One region of the Dickeya ananatis genome, then DNA from elsewhere that is predicted to be linked to it. Evidence: predicted binding sites of a transcription regulator. Region 1 holds the regulator's gene; each other region holds the start of a gene.
What was found. The regulator CRP, encoded in region 1, controls carbon source genes, mostly activating them, when cyclic AMP is high. The targets are predictions, from matches to a motif close to ATGTGANNNNNNTCACAT.

Region 1 (3,154 bases):
TGCAGGGCTCGTTCATTTCCCACATCAATACGCTGGTGGTGCCGGGTGGCAAAATGGGGCTGGCGATGGAGTTGATCATGATGCCGCTGGTACAGCGGTTGATGGAAGGCAATAAAATCGACTGACACCGGCAATATACCGATGATAAGCACCGATGATAAGCGCCGATGAACCGGCGCTTAACGACGCGGCGGCCAGGACAACACGCCGCCGCGAACAGGCGCTTAATCCAGCGCGATCACTTCATGGCTATGGGTAATGTTCACGGCTTTTCCCAGCATCAACGCCACAGAGCAGTATTTTTCGGCTGACAGCGACACCGCACGCTCCACGGCTTTATCGCCCAAGCCCTTGCCGGTGACGATAAAATGCAGGTTGATGGCGGTGAACAAACGCGGTGCTTCCTCACGGCGTTCAGACGTCAGGCGGACTTCACAATCCACCACGTCATGACGGCCTTTTTGCAGGATAGACACCACATCGATGGCGCTGCATCCGCCTGCGGCCATCAGTACCATTTCCATCGGGCTGGGCGCTTTATCGCCTGCGTTGCCGTCCATCAGCAGTTGATGTCCGGAAGCGGATTCACCAAGAAATGTTAACCCTTCAACCCATTTCACCCGCGCCTGCATAATTTTGTCCTCAATCAATTATTTTTGAAATTTTACATCGCTTATGTACAAAAAAGCCTGATAATCAGAGCTTAATCATGCTGAAGCGAGACAACACAAGACACTACACTCAACCTGTGTTACAAACAAAAGCGTAAACCGGCATGTGTTGTTGCGTCGATGCCTGACCCACCACCGGCTTACTGGCGTCATCTGATAGACAGCCTCAGTATATTCCCTGACGTCATTCCGCCAGGACGGAATTGAATTATAACTATGTTATCACGCCGTACAGGGAACTCTGAGCCCTGTGATTTGCGCAGTGAATTAACAACAGAGGATAACAGCGAATGGTTCTCGGCAAACCGCAAACAGACCCGACTCTCGAATGGTTCCTTTCTCATTGCCACATTCACAAGTACCCATCGAAGAGCACCCTAATCCACCAGGGTGAAAAAGCAGAGACGCTTTACTACATCGTGAAAGGCTCGGTTGCCGTGCTGATCAAGGATGAAGAAGGCAAGGAAATGATTCTGTCTTATCTGAATCAGGGCGATTTTATCGGCGAACTTGGCTTGTTTGAAGACGGGCAGGAACGCAGTGCGTGGGTCCGGGCGAAAACAGCCTGTGAAGTTGCTGAAATCTCCTATAAAAAATTCCGCCAGCTCATCCAGGTCAACCCGGACATTCTGATGCGCTTGTCCTCACAGATGGCACGTCGTCTGCAGGTTACCTCGCAAAAAGTCGGCAACCTGGCATTCCTCGACGTGACGGGTCGCATCGCGCAAACCCTGCTTAATCTGGCCAAACAGCCGGACGCCATGACCCACCCGGATGGTATGCAGATTAAGATCACCCGTCAGGAAATCGGCCAAATCGTCGGCTGTTCCCGCGAAACTGTCGGCCGTATTCTGAAAATGCTGGAAGACCAGAACCTGATCTCCGCCCACGGTAAAACCATCGTGGTATACGGTACTCGCTGATTCGCATTCACCGGATCAACATCCATCGGCCCAACTCAGCCGGATCAAAAAGAGCGTGCCCAGGCACGCTCTTGTCGTTTTAGTAGAGAGGAAAGCGCGGCTTATGCGCCCTTCACTACCTGTGCCACGGCTTTTTCAAACAGCGCCATCCCCTGGTCTATCTCTTCCGGGGTGATCACCAGAGACGGCACAAAACGGATCACATCCGGCCCCGCCACCAAAATCATCAACCCCAGATCTGCCGATGCCGCCAGAAAATCACGGGCGCGGCCATGCCAGGCCGGTTTCAGTTGTGCGCCTAGCAGTAAGCCCATGCCACGAATTTCATCAAAAATGCCGTACTGGGCGTTGATGCGCTCCAGCGCAGACACAAAACGCGCATGGCGATCGACCACGCCGGACAGCACTTCCGGTGTATTGATCACATCCAGCGCCGCTTCCGCCACCGCGCAAGCCAGCGGGTTGCCGCCATAGGTGGTGCCGTGCGTCCCGACTGCCATCACCGACGCAATCTCTTCCGTGGTCAACATGGCGCTGATCGGGAAGCCGCCGCCCAGCGCTTTCGCGGTGGTCAGAATATCCGGTGTGATACCGTAGTGCATATAAGAGAACAGCTTACCGCTGCGGCCCATACCACACTGCACTTCATCAAACACCAGCAGCGCCTGATACTGATCGCACAGCTCACGCACCCCCTTGAGGAAAGCCGGTGTCGCAGGCGTAATGCCGCCTTCGCCCTGAATCGGCTCCAGCACCACGGCACAGGTGTGGTCATCCATCACGGCTTTGACCGCGTCCAAATCGTTGAACGGCACGTGCACGATATCCGCCGGTTTCGGGCCGAAGCCATCGGCATATTTCGGCTGACCACCGACCGACACGGTAAACAAGGTACGGCCATGAAACGACTGATAAAACGAAATTATCTTGGTTTTGTACGGGCTATGACGGGTAATGGCGTAATGCCGTGCCAGTTTGAACGCCGCTTCATTGGCTTCTGCACCAGAGTTGGCGAAAAACACACGATCGGCAAACGTGGCGTTGATCAGTTTGGTCGCCAGACGCAGCGCCGGTTCGTTGGTGAATACGTTGCTGGTGTGCCACAGGGTTTCACCCTGCTCTTTCAACGCCGCCACCAACGCCGGATGGCAATGTCCCAGCGCGGTTACCGCGATGCCACCAGAAAAATCGATATATTCTTTGCCCTGCTGATCCCAGACACGGCTCCCTTTGCCTTTTACCGGCACAAACTGCGCGGGTGCATAAACCGGAAGAATTACCTTATCGTAAGTATCCCGTGTTACTGCTGCTTTCTCTGTCGCCATTTGCTGCCCCGTTGTCATATCCCGTAGTGTGGAGTGAAGATCTTAAGTGAAAATATAATCAATAAATATGCATAAAAAATCAAAAATAGGCAATCACTAATCCGATACGCCCGGCCTGCCCTGCGCTATCCGACTATAAATCAAGGAAATTTTTCAATAGCTGATGCCCTTGCTGGCTGAGGATGCTTTCTGGATGAAACTGCACACCTTCCAGCGGCAACGAACGATGACGTAT
Region 2 (3,154 bases), 2.3 Mb from region 1:
GCAGTTGGTTTTCTCCCACCCCCGGCATTTCTGTCAGCACCACGGTCACGTCGAAACGCTCGAACAGCCCCACCAGATTCACCCACTGCTCTTTTAGCGAGATGATGCCCCCATTGATAATGATGACGTTATTGGTGTTCTTTTTCCTGACGTAGCACACCTGCCGTCCCTGCGACAGGCTGACCCGCGTTACCACACCACTCTCGATATACTGCTGATGAAACAACCGCTGGCAATGCTGGTTGCATTCATGCTGAAGTGGTGTTTCTGGATAGGGAAAACGCGCCAGATTGTAAAGCGAACAGGCCTTGAGCCACTCGCCTTGCTTTTCATGCTGTTGCGCCTGATGGTAAAACATCTGGCTCCAGCTATGCGGCGCATCATCACCCAGATGATGAATATCTGGCAGAATGGCGCGAGTTTCCGCACCGACGTTCAACACATAGCTGTGTAGCAGTACAAAATTTTTGAGTTCATCAAGCATCATGATGATGACTCCAGTGCAAAACCTTCCATGTTGCTTTTTATCCGTGTCAGAAATTCCGATGCCAGTCTGCCGTCCAGTACCCGGTGGTCGAAAACCATGGTCAGGTTCACCACCTGTGACACCGCCATGTCATGTGAAGGCCGCGACACCCTTTCGTTGATCACTCCCACCGTGAATGTGAACGTGGAACCGGAAATCGGGATACAGGCATCAGGGCCGTTTTTCCCCAGCGATGTCACGGTAAAGCTCCCCCAGGTCTCCGCCTGCAGTTTTGGCGACAACATGGCCAAACGCAGCAGCAAACCGGCGAGCCACGTCGGCAAACGCTGAATAAAACGAATTTTTTTGTAATGCTCGCTGGTCGCCGCGTCCTCTTGCTTGAACTGTTGCAGCGTCCGCCCGATATCGGCAACAGACAGCTTTTCGGTATGCTTGATGACCCGGGAATAGACCCCGGATACGCCGTTCAACGTCTTTTCCAGCGTGACCCGGGTGCTTTTACCACAGTGTCTGCATGATGTGCGGCCAGTGCGTTATCACGAGGCGCGCCTGCGCTGCACGATGCTGTCTTCTGACTGAAATGTGATCGTAATCGCATTTTTACCCACACTTCACTACAATAGCATGCTCGTCACCCCCGTTCAGGATCCTGCTATGACATCCGCTTCCCCTTCACGCGCCACCGCCTGGTTACGCGTGGTGACGCTGGCCGTGGCCGCGTTTATTTTTAACACCACGGAGTTTATTCCGGTGGGGCTGCTGAGTGACATCGCCAATACCTTTGCCATGAAAACCGAAGATGTTGGGCTGATGATCACCATTTATGCCTGGATAGTGGCGCTCGCCTCGCTGATCTGCATGTTGCTGACCAGCGGCATTGAGCGCCGCAAGTTACTGATCGGGCTGTTCAGTCTGTTTATTCTCAGCCATTTGCTGTCTGCCGTTGCCTGGAACTTTACCGTGCTGGTCCTTTCCCGAGCCGGTGTCGCGCTGGCGCACTCGGTATTCTGGTCTATTACCGCCTCCCTGGCGATTCGAATGGCCCCCCACGGCAAGCGGGCGCAGGCATTGGGGCTCATCGCCACCGGCTCGTCACTGGCGATGGTTCTGGGGCTGCCGCTGGGACGGGTTATCGGTCAATACCTCGGCTGGCGAATCACCTTCCTGACCATCGCCGCAGGCGCGACCGTTGCCATGATCCTGCTGGCGCGTTTGCTGCCATTACTGCCGAGCGAGCATTCCGGTTCGTTGTCCAGTGTGCCGAAACTGTTCCGCCGCCCGGCGTTGGTCGGTATCTACCTGCTAACGGTGGTGGTCGTGACGGCACACTTCACGGCTTACAGCTATATTGAACCCTTTATCCAGACCGTGGCCGGTCTGCCGGAAAACTTCACTACCCTGATTCTGTTGCTATTCGGGTGTGCCGGCATTGTGGGCAGTATGCTCTACAGCCGCTACAGCGAGCGTTTCCCGCTGGCGTTTCTGGTGACGGCCATGTTGTTGTTGCTAGGCTGTCTGACACTGCTGATGCCGCTGTCTGCTCACCCCTTCAGCCTGACGCTGCTGTGTCTGGTCTGGGGACTGGCGATGATGGCGATTGGTCTGGCGATGCAAGCCAAAGTATTGTCACTGGCGCCGGATGCCAGCGATGTCGCCATGTCGATTTTCTCCGGCTTGTTCAACCTCGGTATCGGCGGGGGCGCACTGTTGGGGAGCCAGGTGAGTCTGCATCTGGGCATGGATAAAATCGGTTATGTCGGCGCACCGCTGGTGCTGTTCGCACTGGTCGCGCTGCTGCTCACGGTTTATCGCAATGTGAGACTGGTGCATTCCCGCATTTAAATACGACTTCTTTTAGGCGTAAAAAAAAGCCAGTCGGGTTACCGACTGGCTTTTTTGTCTATAAAACCGTTACTTGTATTCCGGGAAGGTCATCTCACTGTATTTCACTACCCGTGATTTTTTCACCAGACGATAGCCCAGCCAGATAGCCAGAAACAGTGGAATACCGATGTACGTCGCCGTCACGGCATACCAGTCAATCTTATCAGCCAGAAACGCCTGATAATTCTGCCCCAACGTAATCACCAGGCAGAGTATGAAAGCAAAGATAGGCCCTAATGGGAAAAAGCCAGAGCGGTACGGCAGTGCCTTCAAGTCATGCCCTTGTGCGACATAACCGCGGCGGAAACGGTAGTGGCTGATGGCAATGCCCAGCCAGGCGATAAACCCGGTCATACCGGAGGTATTCAGCAACCACAGGTACACCGTCTGATTGCCGAACATCGACGACAGGAAACACAACCCTGCGACCACCGTCGTTGCGTACAACGCATTACGTGGTACCCCGCCTTGTGAGAGTTTGCCAAAGCACGCCGGTGCCTTCCCTTCCTGCGCCAACGTGAACAACATGCGGGTAGAGGCATACATACCGGAGTTACCTGCCGACAACACCGCCGTCAGGATAACCGCATTCATGACGGCAGCAGCCGACAGCAAGCCTGCATTCTCAAACACCAGCGTGAACGGGCTAACGCTGATATCTTTCACATCGTTACGCAGCAGATTAGGGTCGGTATAAGGCACCAGCAGGCTGATTATCAGAATCGCGAAGATATAAAACAGCAGGATACGCCAGAATACCTGACGAATAGCACGCGGAATGTT
Region 3 (3,154 bases), 2.1 Mb from region 1:
GTCAGGGAACACCAGGCCATTGAGGCAGAACTGACGGTCGTTAGGTTTATCACCAAAGTCACCGCCGTAGGCCCAGTGTGTTTTGCCGTCTTGTTCACGCAGCAGCGCCTGATCCACCCAGTCCCAGACAAAGCCCCCCTGCAGGCGTGGATACTGGCGGAATGCCTGCCAGTAGCGGTCAAAGCCGCCAAAACTGTTGCCCATCGCGTGCGCGTATTCGCACAGGATCAGCGGACGGTGTTCACCCGGCAGGCCAATCCATTTTTTGATGGACCATTTCGGGACGGCGGGGAAGGGCTGGTCTTGATCGACGCGGGCATACATCGGGCACAAAATATCGGTCGCTGGTGTATTGGCACCGCCGCCTTCGTATTGCACCGGTCGGGTGGGATCTTGCTGTTTCACCCACTGGTAAAGCGCGCTATGGGTATGGCCGTAGCCAGATTCGTTGCCCAACGACCAGATAATAATGCAGGGATGATTACGGTCGCGTTGTACCATGCGAGTGACGCGTTCGGCATAAGCGGGTAACCAGCGCGGGTCGTCGGACAGGCGGCTCATCGGCTGCATGCCGTGGGTTTCGATGTTGGCTTCATTGACCACGTACAAGCCATAGCGGTCGCACAGCCGATACCACAACGGATGATTAGGGTAGTGGGAGCAGCGTACCGCGTTGAAGTTATGCTGTTTCATCAACAGGATATCCTGCCGCATGGTCGCTTCATCGATCGCTTGACCGTGCTGTGGGTGGTGCTCATGGCGGTTGGTACCGCGGATCAGCAGCGGCTGTCCGTTGAGCAACAACAAGCCGTTACGGATGGCGACCTCACGAAAGCCGACGTCATAGGCTTCTGCTTCCACCAGCGTACCGTCGCACTCCAGCGCCACCACCGCCCGGTACAGATTGGGTTCTTCCGCGCTCCACAAGGCGGGCTGTGCCACCTCCAGTTGCAGACTCACCCTGTCGTGATAGGCACCACGCTCATCTATCGCCGGGGTGCCGAACGGTTTGCGCTGTTCACCCACCAGACGTTCGCCCCGCCATAACTGTACTGCCAGTTGCCAGTGATCAGTCTGGTCTTCCGGCAGGTTGGCGAGGGCCGTCACGCACAATGTCCCCTGAGTGTAACTGTGTCGCAGTGGGGTAGTGAGTTGCACGTCGCGCAGGTGTACTGTCGGTTTATGCAGCAGGTAGACATCGCGATAAATGCCGCTCATGCGCCACATATCCTGATCTTCCAGATAGGTGCCGTCAGACCAGCGCAGCACCATCACTGCCAGCCGGTTTTCTCCCACCTGCAGACAGGGTGTCAGGTCGAACTCTGCTGGCAGGCGGCTATCCTGAGAGTAACCGACCCATTGGCCGTTGCACCACAGATGAAAAGCAGAGTTAACGCCGTCGAATACGATGCGGGTCTGCCCTTGCGCCAACCAGTCGGGATTGACTGAAAATGTGAGCGAGTAACACCCGGTAGGGTTGTCTTCTGGTACGAATGGTGGGTTGACGGGAATGGGGTACTTAACGTTGGTGTAAATCGGCGCGTCGTATCCTGCTAGCTGCCAGTTAGAGGGGACGGTAATCGGATCGACATCGTTTAAATCCTGTGTCAGCCACTGTTCTGGTACTGCTTGCGGGCGAGTAAAATAGCTGAAGGTCCATTCGCCATTCAGTACCTGACGCCGGTCGGAAGAGGTATCGTCACGTGCAGCATTCAGGTCGCGCCAGCTGGAAAAAGGCGGATGAGCGTCCAGACGACGAATGTGCGGGCAGGCCGGGTTTTCCCAGTCGCGTCTGGCCAGAATATCCGCCAGCGAAATGCCAGATAGCGGAACATAAGCGGAAACAGTGGACATAAAACAGGCTTTCCTTTTATTGGCTGAGTTGGCTGCAAGTGAATGACTAAAAACAACTGATGAGCGGATAAATGAAATTGTGATCCGCTCACAATTTTACTGTCAGGATCGCGGCTTGCCGAATATGAGTAAAGTGCAGCGATGCCGGAAAGTGGTATCGATCACAAAACCGGCATCCGCAGGGAGCGGCTAACGCTGTAACTGCCGTGCCAGACTAATCAACTGCTGGGCGACATCCTGCGGTGTCAGGGTAGAAGGGCGCCAGGCCGCAGTGGTTTGACGTGGTATCAGGGTCGTTTTTAACCGCAGTGGGGCTGGTGTGTGCGGGTGTTGCAGGCAGTCCAGCAGCCGGTTGACGCTTTCCCGGCCCAGTTGCCTGAAATCCTGACGGATGGTGGTTAACGGCGGCTGGAAATAGGCGCTGTCACGCGTATCGTCAAAACCAATGACCGAGATCTGTTCCGGTACGCGCAAGCCGTATTCATGAATCGCCCGCAGAACGCCCAGCGCCATTTGGTCGTTGGCGACGGCGATAGCAGTGGGGCGGATTGAATTTGCCAGCAGTAAATGTGCCTGCTGATACCCTGAACTGGCGCTCCAGTCGCCTTCGGCGATGGCACAAGGGGTTAACAGGTTGGCGGCTAGTGCTTTCTGCCAGCCTTCGTAGCGCAAACGTGCCGACACCGAACTTTGCGGACCGGTCAGCAAGGCGATGCGACGATGTCCCATTTCTACCAGATGGTCGATAGCCAGCTTCGCACCCTGCTGCGGGTCGAACATCACGCTTGGCAGGTTGGTGGTAGGTGCCGTGTCGAGAAACAGCGCCGGTGTGGCCGCGCACAACTGATGGATGTGCTCCGCCTCCTCTTGCTCCAGCGGGACGTTGATGATCACGCCATCTACCCGCTGTGACAGTAATTCGTTAACGGCGCGCTGGACGTCATTACCATCGGCCGCACGTAACATGGAGATCACCACCGTGAACCCCAGTTCGCTGGCGGTCGTTTTGATGGCGGCGGCGATTTGGGATGGCGCATGCAGCGATAGATCGATTGTCGCCAGCCCAATGGTCGTGCTACTGCGGCGCGCCAGTTGCTGTGCTACCCGATTGGGGATGTAGTGGAGCGCGGCCATCGCCTGCTCCACCTTTTCCCGTGTGCGTATCGAGACGTGAGGTGCCTGATTCAGCACCCGGGAAACGGTTTGGTATGACACACCGGCGTAAGCTGCCACGTCATTGAGCGTTACTGGTTTTGCTTTCATGATGCTCTGTCAGTCGGTCTCTGCATTGTCACCTGAC

Region 2: the regulator CRP is predicted to act here: its motif matches at 1,068-1,085, upstream of FGI04_RS09825 (sugar transporter).
Region 3: the regulator CRP is predicted to act here: its motif matches at 2,004-2,021, upstream of FGI04_RS11355 (beta-galactosidase).

The regions. Positions count from the first base shown of each region.
Region 1 covers NZ_CP040816.1:4,682,072-4,685,225, reverse strand. The annotation lists gene FGI04_RS20890 (phosphoribulokinase) at 1-125, shown strand, start outside; gene FGI04_RS20885 (OsmC family protein) at 225-632, opposite strand; gene crp (cAMP-activated global transcriptional regulator CRP) at 962-1,594, shown strand; gene argD (bifunctional acetylornithine/succinyldiaminopimelate transaminase) at 1,696-2,919, opposite strand; gene FGI04_RS20870 (aminodeoxychorismate synthase component II) at 3,053-3,154, opposite strand, start outside.
Region 2 covers NZ_CP040816.1:2,230,074-2,233,227, forward strand. The annotation lists gene FGI04_RS09815 (alpha/beta hydrolase) at 1-487, opposite strand, end outside; gene FGI04_RS09820 (2-oxo acid dehydrogenase subunit E2) at 484-957, opposite strand; gene FGI04_RS09825 (sugar transporter) at 1,142-2,329, shown strand; gene FGI04_RS09830 (amino acid permease) at 2,399-3,154, opposite strand, start outside.
Region 3 covers NZ_CP040816.1:2,562,143-2,565,296, reverse strand. The annotation lists gene FGI04_RS11355 (beta-galactosidase) at 1-1,854, opposite strand, end outside; gene FGI04_RS11350 (LacI family DNA-binding transcriptional regulator) at 2,044-3,117, opposite strand.